DNA from 3 places in the Effusibacillus pohliae DSM 22757 genome. Region 3 is predicted to be linked to each of the others. Evidence: riboswitches for the same ligand, from Rfam matches in the RefSeq annotation. Region 3 holds a riboswitch; each other region holds the start of a gene.
The links. Region 3 has a riboswitch for cyclic di-GMP ahead of C230_RS21195 (ATP-binding protein). Riboswitches for the same ligand answer to the same signal wherever they lie in the genome.

Region 1: it holds a riboswitch for cyclic di-GMP, as region 3 does, so the genes downstream of both, C230_RS0111325 (phosphatase PAP2 family protein) here and C230_RS21195 (ATP-binding protein) in region 3, are expected to answer to the same signal.
Region 2: it holds a riboswitch for cyclic di-GMP, as region 3 does, so the genes downstream of both, C230_RS21685 (copper amine oxidase N-terminal domain-containing protein) here and C230_RS21195 (ATP-binding protein) in region 3, are expected to answer to the same signal.

The regions. Positions count from the first base shown of each region.
Region 1 covers NZ_AQXL01000124.1:38,695-42,899, forward strand. The annotation lists gene C230_RS0111315 (response regulator) at 1-688, shown strand, start outside; gene C230_RS0111320 (glycosyltransferase) at 743-1,174, shown strand; cyclic di-GMP riboswitch class I at 1,258-1,344, shown strand; gene C230_RS0111325 (phosphatase PAP2 family protein) at 1,662-2,177, shown strand; gene C230_RS0111330 (MGDG synthase family glycosyltransferase) at 2,206-3,345, shown strand; gene C230_RS0111335 (UDP-glucose dehydrogenase family protein) at 3,413-4,205, shown strand, end outside.
Region 2 covers NZ_AQXL01000064.1:2,180-6,384, reverse strand. The annotation lists gene C230_RS0101285 (DUF2653 family protein) at 1-66, shown strand, start outside; gene C230_RS0101280 (hypothetical protein) at 85-540, shown strand; gene C230_RS0101275 (chromate transporter) at 653-1,837, shown strand; cyclic di-GMP riboswitch class I at 1,987-2,078, shown strand; gene C230_RS21685 (copper amine oxidase N-terminal domain-containing protein) at 2,148-3,197, shown strand; gene C230_RS0101265 (hypothetical protein) at 3,346-3,858, shown strand; gene C230_RS0101260 (stalk domain-containing protein) at 4,133-4,205, shown strand, end outside.
Region 3 covers NZ_AQXL01000094.1:13,523-17,727, forward strand. The annotation lists gene hemH (ferrochelatase) at 1-278, shown strand, start outside; gene hemG (protoporphyrinogen oxidase) at 254-1,870, shown strand; cyclic di-GMP riboswitch class I at 2,005-2,093, shown strand; gene C230_RS21195 (ATP-binding protein) at 2,308-4,047, shown strand.

The DNA of each region.
Region 1 (4,205 bases), on a different contig from region 3:
GATCAAGGTCGTTCTTGCAGACGATCACACACTGTTTCGCCAGGGATTGAGGCGGATTTTTGAACTGGAAGAAGATTTTCAAATTATCGGTGAAGCGACCGATGGGAAACAGGCCATTTTGCTGGCTGCCACTTTGTCGCCGGATGTGATCCTGATGGATATCAACATGCCGGAGAAAAGCGGTGTGGAAGCGACCCGGTTGGTGAAAGAAGCGAACCCTGGAGTGAAGGTTCTTATTTTGTCCATTCATGATGACGAAGCATATATTTTTGAAGCGATTCGCGCCGGCGCCAACGGGTATCTGCTGAAGGACGTAGAGTCGGAAGTGTTGGTCGAAGCGGTTCGCCAGGTGGCCAACGGCACCGCCTTTATCCACCCGCAAGTTACCACCAAATTGCTGGACGAATTTAAACGGTTAAGCCACAAAATGGTTGAGGGGCCGGTCTTACATAACGAAACGGCGGCGGCTTTGGAACAAGATTCCTGGCAGGAGCTGCTGACGCAACGGGAGATGGAAATCCTTCGCCTGATGGCGGAAGGGAAGAGCAACCGGTTGATTGGGGAGACGCTCTTCATTTCGGAAAAAACGGTGAAAAATCACGTCTCCTCGATCCTGGGCAAGCTGGGTGTTGATGACCGGACACAAGCGGTCATCATGGCGGCCCGGCGCGGCTGGGTGCGGCTTTGATGAACGACTGCACAGGGGCGCGCATATATTGACACCACCAAGGAGGTGTCGATCATGCTCGCCCTTTTGATTTGGACGCTTGCTGCTTACGGCTTCGTTGTCGGCCTGTGCAAGTTGGTTCGGTATGTGTATGCACGGTCTTCGTTCGACCGAAGTCTTACCTTGGTGCTGATGGTCTGCAACGCGGAAGGTTACGTGGAAGGAATTATTCGCTTGATTGCATACAAATCCTTTATGTCGCGAAAAGAATTGCGCCTGGTGGTGGTTGACACCGGTTCACAGGACGCGACTTGCGAAATCGTTCGCCGCATGCAGGAAAAAGACGGGAGAATCGAACTGATCGAGACGAAAAACCAGTTCGACACGCAGATTGTGGCCGAGGTTTGGTCGGACACCGGGCCGGAGAATCCTTTCATCCTGTTCGATCTGCGCGGATGGCGGAATCCGCGGAAGGTCGTCCCTGGTTTGGTGTCGATTGTCGAATGAAGTCGGATCAGGTCGAAAAATAGTCCCTAGGTCCTATGTACGACTTCGTCGAACGGTGTAAAATGAGAGTCAAGGAATGAGTCAATCATCAAGGGCAAACCTGTCGAAAGGCAGGGACGCAAAGCTATGGGTCTAACGCCTTTGCAGGCTATGACCGCCAGGCTGCTGATTGTTCCGGGTGTATTGCTCAATCCCACAAAAGGTTTCCTCATTGGCCCTTTTGGAATCCCCCTACCCCACTTGTAAGAGGCCCCTCTTCCCGGAGGGGCCTCTTGGTCCTTGTAGGCACGTGATTGCATGGTTTTCCCTGCAGGAGCGGCTTGCCTATCCGAATGGGCTCCACTCGGCATTTCCCTTCTTGGAAAAATTTTTGTTGGAAAAATTTCACATACCGGTTTTTTTATCCGGCTTTCATATAGCCTTTATCAAATCTTCATATTTGGCTGGTACGGTAAAAGGAGAAAGCAAGAGAGAGGGGGCAAACAGGATGCAGAGGGTGGCCGAATGGATCCGCGGCGGGGACGTCACGACGTTTTTCTGGATGAATCATTCGTTAAGGTTTCCCTTGCTCGATCGGGTCATGCCGCTGATTACCCACCTTGGGGGAGCCGTCTGGTGCATCGGGTTCACTCTGATTTTGCTTGTCGGAGGGGGTGTGCGCTGGCAGCAGACGGGCATCCATCTGGCGCTGAGTTTGCTAATCAGTCATCTGATCGTTGCCGTTTGCAAAAAAATCTTGCCGAGGCCCAGGCCGTATCAAGTGCTGGAAGATGTCTGCACTGGCCGCAAACTGTTGCGTGATGCATCGTTTCCTTCCGGACACGCGACGGCCGCTTTTTGTATGGCGACCGTTTTATCGGTTGCGCTCCCCGCATGTATCCTTGTTTTTTACAGTTTGGCTGCGGCCGTTGCCGTTTCCCGGGTGTATCTGGGATTGCATTATCCGTCCGATGTCACGATCGGGGCCGCGTTGGGGATCGGCACCGCCTGGATGCTCGTGTAGCGCCAAATCTGCTCTTGGGGGAGAGCCGATGCCGCATATCGTATTGTTGTCCGAATCGATTGGAACGGGACATGAAAGGGCTGCGTGCGCCATTGAAGAGGCATTGTTGTCCGCGTATCCGAACGTGCACGTTACGAGACTGAATCTGCTGGATACGTTTCGCCCGCGCACGGCCAAAGTGACCCGCACCCTGTATCTGGAAACTTTGGCGCACCGACCTGGCTGGTGGGGCAAGTGGTATGAGTGGCAACGGGAAAAACGGATCAATCGTTTCGGCCGGTTCATTGTCTACACGGTATTGCGAAAAGATGTCATCGCCTGGCTGCGCCGGCTGGCACCGGATGCCGTCGTATGTACACATCCTTTGCCTGCCTGCTTGCTGGCGGAGATGAAACGAAAAGGGTTTTCCATTCCATTGTGTACCGTGTTGACCGATTTCGATCTGCACGGGTATTGGACGCATCCGGGGATTGACCTGTATTGCACGCCCGTGCAAACGGTCGCGGAAGCACTAGGGGAGCGGCTGAAAGGAAGCAGCGAAGTGCGAGTGACAGGCATCCCGATCGCAAACTCGTTTGTCGAGCGGTTATCGGGGCCGACACCTGGCCTGTTCGCACCTGCCAAACGCGTGTTGATCATGGGGGGCGGACTCGGGATCGGCTTGCTGCCGATGGTGGAACGGATTATCGAGTCGGACGGAGGCCATGAGATTACGGTGATATCCGGATATAACCGGTCGCTTCGCCGGGAGCTGCGAAATCGGCATGGCAATCGGGCCAATCTGAGGATCCTCGGTTATACGCGGCAGGTGGCGGAGCTGATGGCGACGAGCGATCTGCTTGTGACCAAACCGGGAGGTCTGACGATCGCGGAAGCGTTGGCGATGAAGCTGCCGATGGTGCTGTATACGCCGATTCCGGGGCAGGAACGGCGCAACGGGCAATTGATGTCAGAGTTGGGAGTGGCGGTGACGGTCGGGACTCCGGAAGAGGGGGCGGAACAGGTGCGCGATCTGCTAGAAAACGATTCGCGGAGACAAAACATGCGACAGCAAATGGAATCCGTCAGGCGTCCGTTTGCCGCAGCCGAGGTCGCGGAAGCGGTAATGGAGAAAGCTTTGCAGCATTCGCCGCGACACATTCCGATCCGGATGGCATCGCAACGCTGAGAGAATCCTGCATTCCCAAGATGTGGCAGAATGTCTTTGTTTCATCCTGGTAGGAGACGGCCCGCCGATGTCGAAGATGAATGAACAGCACATAACGACGGGCGGGATGAAAATGCGGATGAAAATAGGCATCGTAGGAGCTGGTTATGTCGGTCTGGTGTCGGCGGCAGTGTTTGCCGATTGGGGGCATGACGTCGTGTGCGTCGACCATGACGCGGAGAAAATCGGCCGCATCCGGGCGGGCGATCTGCCTGTATACGAGCCGGGGCTGGCGGACATGGTGGAACGCAACAGACAAGCGGGACGATTGCGGTTCACAACCGATCTGTCGCGGACAGCCGGCGAACTCGACTTGCTGATCATCGCGGTCGGCACACCTGCCGCGGATGATGGACATCCGGACCTGACCGCTCTCTGGAATGTGGTCCATTCGTTGAAACAATGTGTAAAAGGCGATCTGACGGTGGCGATCAAAAGCACCGTGCCGATTGGGACGTGCCAGGCGGTATCCCGTTTTCTGAACGGGCATCCAGGCAGCCGGTTCGATGTTGTAGCCGCCCCCGAATTTTTGCGGCAGGGGACGGCGATCGCCGATTTTCTCTCGCCGGACCGGGTGGTGATCGGCTGCCGGACGGAAGCGGCCAAGCGAAAGATGCAGCAACTGTTCGCACCGCTCGCATGCCCGCTGCTGTTTACGGACTGGCAGAGCGCCGAGATGATCAAATATGCGGCCAACGCGTTTTTGGCGATGAAAATTTCGTATATCAACACGATCGCCAATCTGTGCGAGCAAGTGGGGGCCGATATTCAGCAGGTGGCGCTCGGGATCGGGCTCGACCGCCGGATTGGTCCTGCCTATC
Region 2 (4,205 bases), on a different contig from region 3:
CGGCTTCTCATTGAACTGTTCTTTGAAGAAGGCAAAGGATTCTCTGCCGAAATTGAAGTGCGATAACGATTGGAGGGATTTTCGATGAAAAAGCTCGTGTCTCTTTTCCTTGCGCTTGCGCTGGTTATGGGTTTTTCTGCGGTGTCGGAAGCGAAATCCTCGACATCCGGTTCATTTAGTGGCGGAGTGAAGTCATCCATCAGCTCCGGCTCCACCTACAAGGGCGATTCCACGAGTCAGTCCGGATCAGGAGTTTACAGTTCCGGTCAAAAGAGCCCTTCGAGCAATGTGACACAAAAACCGTCCACCCCGCAACCGTATCAACAACCGTATCAGCAGCCCAAATCGTCGTGGTTTGGCGGCGGGTTGGGGCATTTTCTGGGTGGGATGGCGGCAGGAGCGCTCATGAGTTCGCTGTTTGGTCACATGCTCCATCCGTTTGGCGGATTTGGCTACGGGTTCTCTTTTTGGGGGCTCTTGTTTGATTTGCTGCTGTTGTTTGTCGGGTACAAATTAATACGTCGGTTGTTCGTGCGATAGTGTGTGAAAAAACTGGGGAGGCTTGGCCTCCCTATCTCAGTTTGTATTTCCTTGAGTAAAAGAAAGTCACTTGACCAATCGGGAAATTCCAGCGGCGAGGTGTGAAATTTAAGTGAATCTGCCAAGATGCTGGAAATCGTGGGCCGAAGTATTACGTGTATCTTTGAAATTGGGGCTTACTTCATTTGGGGGGCCTATTGCCCACTTGGGGTATTTTCATGATGAGTATGTCCGGCAAAGAAAGTGGTTGGATGAACGCAGCTATGCAGACTTGGTTGCTCTTTGCCAGTTCTTGCCTGGCCCCGCAAGCAGTCAAGTAGGTATTGCAATAGGGGTTATGCGAGCAGGGCTGCTTGGCGGTGTTGCTTCGTTCATCGGATTTACCTTGCCATCCGTGATTGTTTTGGTGCTTTTTGCATTCCTGTTGCAAGGTTTCGATGTAGGAAATGCGGGATGGATACATGGTTTGAAGATAGTGGCCGTTGCGATTGTTGCCCATGCAGTGTTGGGAATGGGGCAAAAGCTGGCGCCTGATCGCAACAGGGCAACCATAGCGATGGTAGCGGCGGTCATCTCTCTTTTGTGGCCAACCGCAGTTAGCCAAGTTCTGCTTATTGTTTCAGCGGGAGTTGTAGGATTGTTTCTCTATAAGTCGGAACATACACCTGATCAGCCCAACATTTGTGTTCCAATCAACCGTCATGTGGGGATTGTGTGTTTGGGTTTATTTTTTGGGTTACTGGCTGCTTTGCCTGTATTGCGTGGGTTGACGCAATTTGTATGGGTGAAGGTATTTGACAGTTTTTACAGGGCCGGTTCGCTTGTGTTCGGCGGGGGACACGTTGTATTGCCTTTGCTGGAAAGAGAACTTGTACCGACTGGTTGGGTGAGCAAGGAAGCTTTCCTTGCTGGATATGGTGCCACACAGGCAGTGCCAGGCCCATTATTCACATTCGCTTCATATTTAGGGGCGACGATGGGAGGAGGGTTTGGGGCTTTCATAGCAACGGTGGCGATTTTCCTTCCTGCATTTCTGCTTGTGATTGGAACATTGCCTTTTTGGGACACACTTCGAAGAAAGCCCAAAATTCAAGGAGCGTTAATCGGTATCAATGCGGCTGTCGTGGGCGTTCTGCTTGCGGCTCTCTATAACCCGATTTGGATAAGCTCCATATTGGCGCCGGCCGATTTTGCGCTTGCCACCATCCTATTTGGAATGCTTGTGTTTTGGAAATTGCCGCCTTGGACAGTCGTATTAACAGGAGCGTTGGGCGGAGCGCTGATCTCGTCACTTTAACACTGCATCTTTCGGGAAGGATGCGTCATAGCGATGGGAGCGGGCAATTCGATTTGGGATTTACAAAACGTAAGAAATAGAATAGGACGAAAGACTCATGAATTGGTTGCTTGTAATGTAGTATAAATTCTAATGAAAGTAAAATATTCTCACTGAAAGGGCAAAATCGCCGAAAGGCGATGACGCAAAGCTGCGGGCCTACGGGATGGGGGGAACATCCTATGGCAGCCGGGCCGCCACAGTGGTAGCACACTTCTGTGTCTGCCAAGTGGCAGATTTTATTTTTGTTCAAAAAGGAGTGTGTGGAACAATGAAGAAAAAATTGGTTTGGACAACAGCTCTTGTGATGACACTCGCCCTCTCGCCGGCAGCGCTGATTGCACGGGCGGAAACGGCGACCGCGATCAGCACCGCAACCGGTTCGTCTGTAACGAGTTCTGCCACGACCACGCAGAGTTCTACGTCTACAACTACAACTACAACTACAACAACCGATCCAACGACGAATCCCTCTCAAACATCCGGCTCAACACAATCTTCCACAACGTCTTCCACAACATCCGGAAACCAATCCGATGAGGAAGACGACGACGGGAATGGAAAAAACAAGCAGGATGATGAAGAGAAGGACGATCAGGATCATGAGCATGGCGGCAAGGGCAAGGGGATCAAGCGAGCGCTCGAAAGCCTTCTGAAGGCTTTGCAGGATGGAAATGGGCAAGCAAGTGACGATACGTTGAATGCCGTGATTGAAAAATTAATCGATAAGCTGAAGCAGGATGGACTGGCGTCCTCTGACGACGACGCAAAGAATGCGGTGGAAACGCAACTTGACTCCGAAGTGAATTCCGGGACGGCAACCGAGGATCAAGTTCAGGTTCTGGTGACATTGAAGCTGAAGGACAAGAAACAGGATGAGGCGGAGACAGCTGTCGAAGCGGCGCTTGCCAAGAATCCGAAATCGGACAAGTTGTACGACTTGTTGAGTAAAGTTTTTCAAGACAAGGGCGACACCGAACAGGTGAAAGTGTATGTGCAGGGCAAGCGGCCGAATTTTGACGTGCAGCCTTTTATCAAGGACGGGCGCACCTTGATCCCGGTTCGCGCTGTTTCGGAAGCATTGGGAGCCGACGTGAAATGGAACGGAGAAACGCAAACGGTTACGATTCGCAAGGGCGATATCACGATTGAGCTTCCGATCGGAAGCAAGACGATCAAGGTCAACGGTCAAACCGCGACGATTGATGTGCCCGCGCAAATAGCCGATTCCCGCACGGTGGTGCCGGTCCGCTTTATTTCCGAATTTCTCGGGCATCAGGTACAGTGGGACGCAAACGCCAAAATGGTGATTGTAAAATAACTTTTCTCCAGGCAACCTGTTGCGCATGTGCGCCAGGTTGTCTTATTTTATCGGTTATTTTATGGGCTTGGTCTGTCCCGCCAGATCAGTTACACTGGTATTGAAAATTTTACTCTCATCTGATTCAATTTACGAGGGGAGGTGGCTTATGAAAGTTCGGAAGAACTATCTGTGGATTCTGTTGCTTGTCATCGTGTTGGGAGTCGGAGTGGGCATCTATGTGCATTCCCATACCGAACCGGCGCATGTGAGTTTGGCTGCTTTCAACACAAAAGAAGAACAATTGACGCAAGAGGCGGAAAAGATATTTGCTGACATACAGGTACGATATGATCAATTGGAAAAAGGCGCGATCAAGGTGGACGAATTCAAGAAACAGATGACTCCCCTTCGGGATCAAATGAAGAAAAACTGGGATGAATATAAAAAGTTCACTCAAGAAAATCCGCTTTCGACGGTTGACCGGGAGTCGAAAACCTTCAAGGAAGGCGTTGCGCTTGCGTCAAATGTTCGATTTAATATCTATACGTTTTTGATTAATGTAACGGAACAGAACCTGACAAAGCAGCAAATCGAAGAGAAACATAAGGAATATCTGTCTCAAATCGAGAACAAACTCAAGCAATATCGGGAACTGACAAAAGATCTGAAGAGTAGCTGAATAAAGCGAACAACTGGGACGAAGGATCCTCCTGCTGGGGGGATCAATTTTTTTACATAGTTTTGTCACCGTTTGGATGCCTGCGCTTGAAGGAAAAGAACCAGTCCAACTCGAATTTTTGGTTATCGGAAGGAAATACCACAAAACGCGTTTCATCAGCACAGCCTGAAAGCGGGTGAAAAGGCATCGAAAACGAGCGCTCCACTTTATCCAAGCAAAGATCCGGATTGCGAGAAGAAGTCATAGTGAAACGGAGACAAAGGAGTGAAAGCGGATGCGAAAACCGATTGTCTGGTTGGCAGGCGGCATGGTGTTGGGTAGCCTGATCACCGCGCCTGTGGCGGCAG
Region 3 (4,205 bases):
CTTGGCAGAGCGCCGGCCGCACGCCAGAACCCTGGCTGGGTCCCGATGTGCTGGACGTCCTCAGGCAGCTGGCGAAGCAGGGAACCCGGTCCGTGCTGATTTGCCCGGTCGGGTTTGTCGCAGACCATTTGGAAATTCTCTACGACATTGATGTCGAATGTCAGGCGTTGGCAAGCGAACTGGGAATGACGATGGTACGCACCGCGATGCTGAACGCGGACGAAGATTTTCTGCAAGCGTTGGCGGCGGTGGTGTGGGAACATACGAAGAGGGAATGATCGGGATGGCGGAAAAAACGGTCATCGTGATTGGCGGCGGCATTACAGGTCTGAGTGCTGCTTACTATTTGCAAAAACAGGCCCGGGCGCAAGGTGTGCCGCTGCGCGTGCAGCTGTTTGAACGGGATGCCCGCGTCGGGGGCAAGGTCGACACGGAGCTTTTTGACGGTTTTGTTGTGGAAAAGGGGCCTGATTCGTTTCTCGCTCGCAAGGCCGCGGCCGTTCACCTGTGCCGGGAACTGGGGTTGCAAGACGACCTGGTCGGGACGAACCCGCGCGCCAAAAAAACGTATATTTGGCATGGAGGCAAGCTGCACCGGATTCCGGACGGGTTAAACATCGGCATTCCGACGCAGTTCGTGCCGTTTGCTACCACCGGGCTGCTGTCGGTGTCCGGCAAGCTGCGGGCGGCGATGGATCTGGTACTGCCCCGCAGCGACGATTCCGGCGACCGGTCGTTGGGCGGCTTCCTCGCCCGCAGGCTGGGGGACGAAGTGGTCGACCGGATGGCGGAACCGCTGCTCGCCGGGATTTATGCGGGGGATTCCCGCAATTTGAGCCTGCGAGCGACGTTCCCGCAGTTTGAGCAGTTGGAGAAACAATACGGTAGCCTGATCCGCGGCATGCTGGCCCAGGCGAAAGCAGCGGGTAAACGGGCTGTTCCTGGCGCCGGTCCCGCGCCGGTATCCGAAACCGGAAGGGCTCCTGCGGTGGAAGGTTCTGCATCAGTCAGGGAGAAATCGCTGCCGCAGTCCGTTTTTTTGTCGCTGCGCGGCGGGTTGATCCAATTGGTAAATCGGCTGGCCGAGGTGCTGGGGCCCGGTGTGATCCATACTTCCACCGCTGTACGGGAGATCAGGCAGGTGACGGTTGATCAGCCCGGGGCGATGCTGACCGCTGATCAGGCGGAAGCCATGCTGTCACGTGATCAGACGGGCGCAAGCACCGGCGACATCCGTCCACCCGCAAGATATCGGGTGATGATGGAAACTGGCGATGTGTTTGAAGCGGATGCGGTTGTGGTGACCATCCCGGCGTATGATGCCGCCCGGATTTTGCCGCAGTCGTTTGAACCTGCCACCGTTCTCGGGAAGATCCCCTATGCATCGGTCGCGACGGTGGCGATGGCGTTTCACGCCTCGTCGATTGTGCATCCGTTGGACGGAACCGGATTCGTGGTGCCGAAACAGGAAGGGCGGAACATCACCGCCTGCACCTGGGTGTCGTCCAAATGGCTGCACACAGCGCCGAAGGACAAAGTGCTGCTGCGGTGTTATGTCGGACGGGCTGGGGAAGAAGCGATCGTCGACGAACCGGATGAATCGATCCTGCGCAAGGTGAGGCAAGATCTGAACGACTCGATGGGCATTCAGGTTGACCCGATTTTTACGCGTATCACGCGCTGGCGAAGATCGATGCCCCAGTACACGGTAGGACACCTGGAGCGGCTGGATGCGTTTCAAAAGGAAGTGAAGAGGCAATTTCCGGGCCTCTTTTTTGCCGGTGCCGGCCATACCGGTCTTGGCATACCGGATTGCATTCAGCAGGGAAAAAACACGGCGGAGCAGGCGATTGAACACTTGGCTCTGTGATCCGACTTGCAGGTGGAAGCAGCTTCCTTTCGGGGAAGCTTTTTATTTTTGTGGGAAAGGTCAAAATTTTTATTTGTTTCTTGCAGGAATCTGCTTGATAATGTCGAATTATGGTAGTGAATGCTCCTTCAAGCAAACGACAAAGGCAAACTTCGGGAAACTGAAGGACGCAAAGCTAAAGGGGCTACGGCAGGCGTGCCTGCTAAGCTTGCCAGCTGTCGAAAGGAGGGAAGGGCAAATGAAAAAACTGAATTCTCTTGCAATAGTCACAGCTCTTGCCGCAACCACACTCGAACTGATGGTAGAACCTTGGTTATAAGCAAATGCATCGAAAGAACTGGGAATTCCCGGTTCTTTCTTTTTTTGTAGAAGGATATATATTTATTTCAACAGGTTTGTTATGATAAATGTGTGCATATTATTGGGGGGCAAGGCAATTGAAGGAAGTAAACGCGTATACGGGTCTGCTGTTTATAGCTGGTATCTACGCCTTCTTTCATATGATTGTACAGTTTCCGCCTGTTGACTGGCTTCAGTTTCTGCTTGTTTTGGGATTAGTGGTTCTTTTTGACCTTTGTCCCGTTAAACTTCCGAACGGAATTGAATATCGGGCCAGCATCATCGGCTTTTTGTTAATGCTGTTTAACTTCGGTGTTTCTGCGTGTATAGCGTCATTTATGATCAGCGCGTTGTTGTTAAGCTGGAAAATCTACGAATCGGTTCGCAAGATCAATTGGTTTCGTTATTTCGTCACGATCGGAATGTATTTTGTGTGCACTTTGTTTTCCCTCGCCATGATGAAATCTGCGGAGCATTGGCCATCTTTTTTGCAAGTTTTGTTCACTGCCGCCGCGTTTGAGATTGCCAACCAACTCTTGTTGGTTGCCATTCGCAGAACGGTAATAGGAGGCTACGATTTCAACAAAGTCATTTTGAAGCTTTTCGTTCTGCTTGTTCCGACCTTGATCAGCACATTGGTGATCGTCCAGTTCTTGTATGCGGGCAGTTTGCAAAAATGGGTTTTTGAAGTATTGTATACTGCGGTCTTTTCCATCATCATTATTTACTTTTCCACAGAATTTACGAAAGAGATCGAAACCCGCAAACAGACGGAGGAAGCGTTGCGGGCTGCGCAGCAGGACCTGCAGGATACGCTCAAGTATCAACAAGGCATGACATTCAAGTTCAAACGAGTGAACGGTCGGTTTATTCATACGATGAGTGATGGAGAATTGTTATACAAACTGGGATTTGCTCCGGACGATGTGATCGGCAAGGAATTGAAAGAATTTCTGCCGAAGGACATGGCCGCCCGCCAGGAAGAATATTACTGGCGGGCTTGGCAAGGGGAAGAGAACGTGATCTATGAAGGAGAGAACAACGGTATCACGTATGTAACTTCTTTGCGGCCGATCAAGCGGGACGGGCAAGTGGTGGAAGTGATTGCGTCTTGTGTCGACATTACGGAGCTGAAAAAAGCGGAGGAATTGCTGCGCAAGTCGGATAAGCTGGCGGTGGCTGGCCAGCTGGCGGCGGGCATTGCGCATGAAATCCGGAATCCGCTTACATCGCTCCGGGGTTTCGTGCAACTGCTGCAAAAAGGCGTCAACAAGGAAGCGTACACAGATGTCATGTTATCGGAGATCGACCGGATGGATTCGATCATCCGGGAATTTTTGATACTTGCCAAACCGCATGCCACTTCCTTCAAACTGACCAATATGACCGCCCTGCTGGAACAGACGGTCACCTTGTTCAACTCGCAGGCGATCATGAAGAATGTGCAGATTCGCAGTTTGCTTGAACCGGACATCCCGCTGGTGATGTGCGATGCGAACCAGTTGAAACAGGTGTTCATCAACATCCTGCAAAATGCGATCGATTCGATGCCAAACGGTGGCGTCATTCAGATTGTCGCAAAGGCGGAACCGCCTGATCAAATCCTGATCCGGTTTGTTGACAGCGGCATCGGCATCCCGCAGGAACGGCTCGAAAAGCTGGGGGAACCGTTTTACAGTACGAAAGAAAAAGGCACCGGGCTAGGGCTGATGATCAGTTACAAAATCATTGAAGAGCACAACGGGAAGATCAAAATTGAAAGTGAAGTCTGCAAGGGGACGGTGGTTGAGATCGTGATCCCGATCGGCCATCCGCCTGCATCCGCCGGGCAGAGGTAAGCGGACGATTGCGAATGCGCACAATCAGGTAAGATCTCAATGTCTCTCAATGTCTCTTGCACGTGGACAGAGACGCGTGCTATACTGTTTTCAAATCTTTGGAAGGGTGCCTAGGGATCCGACGAAGCGGCTGCTTCGGATCGAACCAAGCGGCACCG